Linked DNA regions of Neorhizobium galegae bv. orientalis str. HAMBI 540. The protein of the gene in region 1 interacts with the protein of each later gene in a pairwise test. Links are inferred from orthologs where the notes say so. Each region holds a gene or a part of one and is shown on either strand. Other genes may lie near its edges. The genes, in order: RG540_RS18160 and RG540_RS05265.

Evidence for each region.
Region 2: the proteins of RG540_RS18160 (region 1) and RG540_RS05265 interact in binary tests that used the Escherichia coli proteins (3 or more experiments, as listed by UniProt). The link is inferred for Neorhizobium galegae bv. orientalis str. HAMBI 540 from one-to-one orthologs.

What each region holds. Positions count from the first base shown.
Region 1 is NZ_HG938353.1:3,732,513-3,736,339, reverse strand. What follows is about bases 179-3,689. They hold RG540_RS18160 (2-oxoglutarate dehydrogenase E1 component), read left to right. Parts: upstream 179-492; coding sequence 493-3,489; downstream 3,490-3,689. Other genes in these bases: odhB (2-oxoglutarate dehydrogenase complex dihydrolipoyllysine-residue succinyltransferase), read left to right, coding at 3,546-3,689; sucD (succinate--CoA ligase subunit alpha), read left to right, coding at 179-254. Also shown: more of sucD, read left to right, coding at 1-178; more of odhB, read left to right, coding at 3,690-3,827. UniProt on the Escherichia coli protein: E1 component of the 2-oxoglutarate dehydrogenase (OGDH) complex which catalyzes the decarboxylation of 2-oxoglutarate, the first step in the conversion of 2-oxoglutarate to succinyl-CoA and CO(2).
Region 2 is NZ_HG938353.1:1,027,200-1,030,407, reverse strand. Bases 165-3,056 are described here. They hold RG540_RS05265 (ATP-binding cassette domain-containing protein), read left to right. Parts: upstream 165-614; coding sequence 615-2,498; downstream 2,499-3,056. Other genes in these bases: RG540_RS05260 (TadE/TadG family type IV pilus assembly protein), read left to right, coding at 2,671-3,056; RG540_RS05270 (hypothetical protein), read right to left, coding at 165-446. In the rest of the region: more of RG540_RS05270, read right to left, coding at 1-164; more of RG540_RS05260, read left to right, coding at 3,057-3,208. UniProt on the Escherichia coli protein: Genetic data indicate it may be involved in ribosome assembly or function.

The DNA.
Region 1 (3,827 bases):
GCGGCTCGGCGGAAGAAGACGCGGCGCAGTTCCTGAAGGACGAAGCCAAGAAGGGCCGTAGCAAGCCGATGGCCGGCTTCATCGCAGGCCGTACCGCACCGAAGGGCCGCACCATGGGCCATGCCGGTGCAGTGGTTTCCGGCGGCAAGGGTGACGCGGAATCGAAGATCGCGGCCATGGAATCCGCAGGCATCAAAGTGTCGCCGTCCCCGGCCCGTCTCGGCAAAACCTTGGTTGAAGTCCTGAAGGGCTGACGCCACATAAAGGACACTCGCCACCCCCAGATAGATAGGTGGCGATTGATCCGACAAGCTTCGGACAGGCGAAGCGCCACATTGTTTCGCCTGTCCATGTTTTGCGTCTCACAACTTCAGGGACGCGTGGCCGCCAAAGGCGGTTCGGTACAAGACGAAGACCAAGAAAATGCGGAGACCGGAGATATTTTCCGGCTCCGATTACGTCAGGAGGCGGGCGCGGCGCCCGCAGATAACCATGGCACGGCAAGAAGCCAACGAGCAGTTCCTCATCACCTCTTTCCTCGACGGACAGAACGCGGCCTATATCGAGCAGCTTCATGCCCGGTACGAGGACGACCCGACATCCGTCGCGCCGGAATGGCAGGCCTTCTTCAAGGCACTCGCCGACAATCCGGACGATGTGAAGGCGGCCGCCAAGGGAGCCTCATGGCAGCGCAAGAACTGGCCGATCACGGCTAACGGTGAACTGGTCTCGGCGCTCGACGGCAACTGGCCGATCGTCGAGAAGGCAATCGAAACCAAGGTCAAGGCGAAGGCCGAAGCTGCTGCCGTCGCGACCGGCAAGCCGGTCAACGAAACGGATGTGCTGCAGGCGACGCGCGACTCTGTCCGCGCCATCATGATGATCCGTGCGTACCGCATGCGCGGCCACCTGCATGCCAAGCTCGATCCGCTCGGCATTGCCAGCGCGGTCGAGGACTATAACGAACTGTCGCCGTCCGCTTACGGCTTCACCGAAGCAGACTACGACCGCAAGATCTTCATCGACAACGTGCTTGGCCTCGAATACGCGACGCTGCGCCAGATGATCGAGATTCTGGAGCGGACCTATTGCTCGACGCTCGGTGTCGAGTTCATGCACATTTCCAATCCGGAAGAAAAGTCCTGGATCCAGGAACGCATCGAAGGCCCGGGCAAGGGCGTCGAGTTCACGCCGGAAGGCAAGAAGGCGATCCTTTCCAAGCTGGTCGAGGCTGAAGGTTACGAACAGTTCCTCGACGTCCGGTTCAAGGGCACCAAGCGCTTCGGTCTCGACGGCGGTGAATCGCTGATCCCGGCGCTCGAACAGATCATCAAGCGCGGCGGCCAGGAAGGCCTTGAAGAAGTCGTTCTCGGCATGCCGCATCGCGGCCGCCTGAACGTGCTCACCAACGTCATGCTCAAGCCGCATCGCGCGGTGTTCCACGAGTTCAAGGGCGGTTCGTTCAAGCCGGACGAAGTCGAAGGTTCTGGCGACGTCAAGTACCATCTCGGCGCTTCGTCGGACCGCGAGTTCGACGGCAACAAGGTGCATATGTCGCTGACGGCCAACCCGTCGCATCTGGAAATCGTCAACCCGGTGGTCATGGGCAAGGCCCGCGCCAAGCAGGACATGCTCGCCAAGGCCTGGGACGGCGATATCATTCCGCTGAAGGAGCGCTCCAAGGTCCTGCCGCTGCTGCTGCACGGCGATGCCGCGTTTGCGGGCCAGGGTGTCGTGGCCGAAATCCTCGGCCTTTCGGGCCTGCGCGGCCACCGCGTCGCCGGCACGATGCACGTCATCGTCAACAACCAGATCGGCTTCACCACCAACCCGGCCTTCTCGCGTTCGTCGCCCTATCCGTCCGACGTCGCCAAGATGATCGAGGCGCCGATTTTCCACGTCAACGGCGACGATCCAGAAGCGGTCGTCTATGCCGCCAAGGTCGCCACCGAATACCGGATGAAGTTCCACAAGCCGGTGGTCATCGACATGTTCTGCTACCGCCGCTTCGGCCATAACGAAGGCGACGAGCCGGCGTTCACGCAGCCGAAGATGTACAAGGTCATACGCGCCCACAAGACGGTCGCGCAGATCTATGCCGACCGCCTGATCGCCGAAGGTCTCGTCACCGACGGCGAATTCGAGAAGATGAAGGCCGATTGGCGCGCCAATCTTGAAACCGAGTTCGAGGCCGGCCAGAGCTACAAGCCGAACAAGGCCGACTGGCTGGATGGTCAGTGGTCGGGCCTGCGCTCGGCTGACAATGCCGACGAACAGCGCCGCGGCAAGACTGCGATGCCGATGAAGGAACTGCGCGAGATCGGCCGCAAGCTGGCGACCATTCCGGAAGGTTTCAACGCGCACCGCACTATCAAGCGGTTCATGGAAAACCGTTCGCAGATGGTCGAGACCGGCGAAGGTATCGACTGGGCTATGGCGGAAGCCCTGGCATTCGGCTCGCTTGCCGTCGAAGGCACCAAGATCCGCTTGTCCGGTCAGGATTGCGAACGCGGCACGTTCTCGCAGCGTCACTCGGTTCTCTACGATCAGGACACCGAAGAGCGTTACATCCCGCTCGCCAACCTGTCGCCGACCCAGGCCCGTTACGAAGTCATCAACTCGATGCTTTCGGAAGAGGCGGTTCTCGGCTTCGAATACGGTTATTCGCTTGCTCGTCCGAATGCGCTCACCCTCTGGGAAGCCCAGTTCGGCGACTTCGCCAACGGTGCGCAGGTCGTGTTCGACCAGTTCATCTCGTCGGGCGAACGCAAGTGGCTGCGCATGTCCGGTCTCGTCTGCCTTCTGCCGCACGGTTATGAAGGCCAGGGTCCGGAACACTCCTCGGCACGCCTGGAGCGTTGGCTGCAGATGTGCGCCGAAGACAACATGCAGGTCGCCAACGTCACGACGCCGGCTAACTACTTCCACATCCTGCGCCGCCAGACGAAGCGCGACTTCCGCAAGCCGCTGATCCTGATGACGCCGAAGTCGCTGCTGCGTCACAAGCGGGCCACCTCGACGCTTGCCGAAATGGCCGGCGAATCCGCCTTTCATCGCCTGCTCTGGGACGATGCGGAGGTCATCAAGGATGGTCCGATCAAGCTGCAGAAGGATGCCAAGATCCGTCGCGTCGTGCTCTGCACCGGCAAGGTCTATTACGACCTGCTCGAAGAGCGCGAAAAGCGCGGCATCGACGACATCTACCTGCTGCGCATCGAACAGCTCTATCCGTTCCCGGCCAAAGCCCTGATCAACGAGCTTTCCCGCTTCCGCAATGCGGAAATGGTCTGGTGCCAGGAAGAGCCGAAGAACATGGGTGCATGGTCGTTCATCGATCCGTATCTGGAATGGGTTCTGGCGCATATCGATGCCAAGTATCAGCGTGTCCGGTATACGGGCCGGCCGGCAGCGGCCTCGCCTGCAACGGGCCAGATGTCGAAGCATCTCGCACAGCTCGAAGCCTTCCTCGAAGACGCGCTCGGCGGCTGATTCCCAGCCGCTCCTTCACTTTTCACAGACACAACCTACAAACACGGAAACAGATCATGGCCACCGAAATCCGCGTCCCCACTCTCGGCGAGTCCGTCAGCGAGGCAACTGTCGGCACCTGGTTCAAGAAGGTCGGCGATACGGTCAAGGCCGATGAGCCGCTCCTCGAGCTCGAAACGGACAAGGTGACAGTCGAGGTTCCGTCGCCGGCCGCCGGCGTTCTGACCGAAATCGTCGCCGCCAACGGCGAGACCGTCGGCCTCGGCGCCCTCCTCGGCCAGATCGCCGCAGGCGCTGCCGGCGCCGCGACCGCCGCCCCGGCTGCAAAGCCCGCCGAA
Region 2 (3,208 bases), 2.7 Mb from region 1 along the record:
AGCGTCCCGCCGCCGTTGGAATATCCCTGATAGAAGCGGATGTTGCTCGCCGCCATGTCGCCCTTCCAGAGACTATGGGCGGCGCCGATGACGATATTCGCATCCGCGACAAATTGGGCACTAGCGGTATAATCATGCCCGCCCCGTGTATAGAGCAGCTGCCCCCCGAACTTGTAGGGCGCGTCACCGATCGGCGCCCGCTCCGCATCGGATGGGAGGATATCTTCGCGGCCCTTTGAAAACCCGTCTGTGGGCAACGTCCGGATCGTCTCGCCGTCAGGGATTGCCGCGGCAATCCGTTCCGCAGTCCAGTAATCCGCGGCAGCGTTTGCCGAGGCCACGCCGTCAGGGCTCCAGCAGGTAAACTCCACCGCCCCGGCGCTGAGCGGCGTCATCAGTGCGGATGCCGACAGCAGTATCGACCACGTCAATCTTGTTACTCTCATGACATTCGCTCTCCCGATCGAAGTTCGGTCGCACCATCGCGGCCCACGGCGGCGCCGCCTCAATCATCTACCAGAGCGTGCAATCTTCTTCTGTTTCCCTCGGCACAGCGAAATACCGGCCCATCGGTGCCCTTGCCAACAAACAGGGTTTCGGCCAAAACCCCCGCCATGATCACGATTACCGAGCTTTCCGCCCGCATCGCCGGGCGCCTCCTCCTCGACAATGCCAGCGTGACGCTTCCGGCGGGCACCAAGGCCGGGCTCGTCGGCCGCAACGGCGCCGGCAAATCCACGCTGTTCAAGGTCATCACCGGTGAGCTGGGCTCGGAAACCGGTTCGGTCTCCTATCCAAAGAGCGCCCGGCTTGGCCAGGTGGCGCAGGAAGCGCCCGGCACGGAGGATTCGCTGATCGAAATCGTGCTTTCCGCCGACAAGGAGCGCGCAGCACTTCTGGCTGAAGCGGAAACCGCCACCGATCCGCATCGCATCGCCGATATCCAGATGCGGCTCGTCGACATCGACGCGCACTCGGCCGAGGCGCGTGCCGCCAGCATTCTCGCCGGTCTCGGTTTCTCCCAGGACGCTCAGTCGCGTCCCGCTTCGTCGTTTTCGGGCGGCTGGCGGATGCGCGTGGCGCTCGCCTCCGTCCTGTTTGCCGAGCCCGATCTGCTGCTGCTCGACGAACCGACCAACTATCTCGATCTCGAGGGCACGTTATGGCTGGAGGACTATATCCGGCGTTATCCGCACACAGTCATCATCATCAGCCATGACCGCGACCTCCTGAACAACGCGGTCAACGCCATCGTGCATCTCGATCAGAAGAAGCTGACCTTCTACCGCGGCGGCTACGACCAGTTCGAGCGGCAGAAGGCCGAGGCCGACGAATTGCAGACCAAGGCAAAGGCCAAGAACGAGGCTGCCCGCAAGCACCTGCAGAGCTTCATCGACCGCTTCAAGGCCAAGGCCACCAAGGCCCGGCAGGCGCAGAGCCGCGTCAAGGCGCTGGAGCGCATGGGGACAGTCGCCGCGGTGATCGAAGATCATGTGCAGCCAATCACCTTTCCCGAGCCGGAAAAACAGCCCGCCTCGCCGATCGTTGCGATCCAGAACGGCGCTGTAGGCTATGAACCGGGCAAGCCGATCCTCAAGAACATTACGCTGCGCATCGACAATGACGACCGCATCGCCCTGCTCGGTTCGAACGGCAACGGCAAGTCGACCTTCGCCAAGTTCATCGCCAGCCGCCTCAAGGCGGAAAGCGGCGATATCCGCCTGGCGCCGAACCTGAAGATCGGTTTCTTCGCCCAGCATCAGCTCGACGATCTCGTGCCGGCGGATTCGCCCGTTGCCCATGTGCGCCGGCTGATGCCGGATGCGCCCGAGGCCAAGGTTCGCGCCCGCGTGGCGCAGATGGGGCTTGCGACCGAAAAGATGGCAACGGCCGCCAAAGACCTGTCCGGCGGCGAAAAGGCGCGCCTGCTGATGGGCCTTGCCGCCTTCCACGCGCCGAACCTGCTGATCCTCGACGAACCGACCAACCATCTCGACATCGACAGCCGCCGGGCGCTGATCGAGGCGCTCAACGACTACGAAGGCGCCGTCATCCTGATCAGCCACGATCGCCACCTGATCGAGGCCACCGTCGACCGGCTATGGCTGGTCAACAACGGCACGGTGTCAAATTTCGAAGGCGACCTGGAGGAATATCGCAACCTGATCGTCAGTTCCGGTAAAAAAAAAGAAGAAAAAATTGAACTGACCGACGATCTCTCCTCGAAGGCGGACCAGCGCAAGGCGAATGCAGAAAAACGCGCCTCGCTGGCACCGCTCAAGAAAAAGATCAATGAAATCGAGGCCGTGACAGCCAAGCTCGAGAAATTGATCAAGGTTCTTGATAAAGAGCTTGCGGATCCCGCGCTCTATGAAAAAGCTCCCGCGAAGGCAGCCCAGAAGGCCAAGGAACGCGGCGAAGCGGCCGCCAAACTCTCCGCCGCCGAAGAGGAATGGCTGATGCTGTCGTCGGAATACGAAGAGGCGATGGCGAGCTGACCTTGCTCCTCTTGTGAATATTGCCTTCTGTCGTATTGATGAACGCGCGGGCCAACACGCCGATTAGGTCGAAAGAGCCTGAACGCTGTGGCCCCTTCAACGCGATTAATCCTTAAATTAGGAATGCATTATAATATGGTTTGATTGCTCACAGGGATGATCTTCAGACCTTATGTCGAATTCGCGGCGGCTTCTCGCTCTTTCTGGCCTGCTCGCGGATCGCCGCGGCAATATTGCCATCATGTTCTCATTGCTGCTCGTGCCGCTGATCACCGCCGTCGGTGCCAGCCTCGACTATGTGCAGGCCTATAACGCCCGCTCCAAAATGCAGGCCGATCTGGACTCCGCTTTGCTCGGCGCAGTGAAAAGCGTGGGAACGCTGGACAACGCGGCACTCAAGACGCGTATCCAGGAATGGTTCGCTGCCCAGACCGATCTCGGAAGCGGCGGCTACACGCTCGAAGACGTCGATATCGACACATCGAACCGTAGGATCACTGCGACAGCCCACGCGACGGTCAGCACGACGCTGCTCAGGATTGCCGGCATAAATGAAGTCGTCGTCGGCGCGTCGTCGTCGGTCGAAGGTCCGGGCCGCGCCTATCTCGATGTCTATATCATACTCGACAAATCAGCTTCGATGCTGCTGGCGGCAACGAGCACCGGTCAGTCCAGCCTGATGGCGTCTTCGGCGGCCTGCGCCTTTGCGT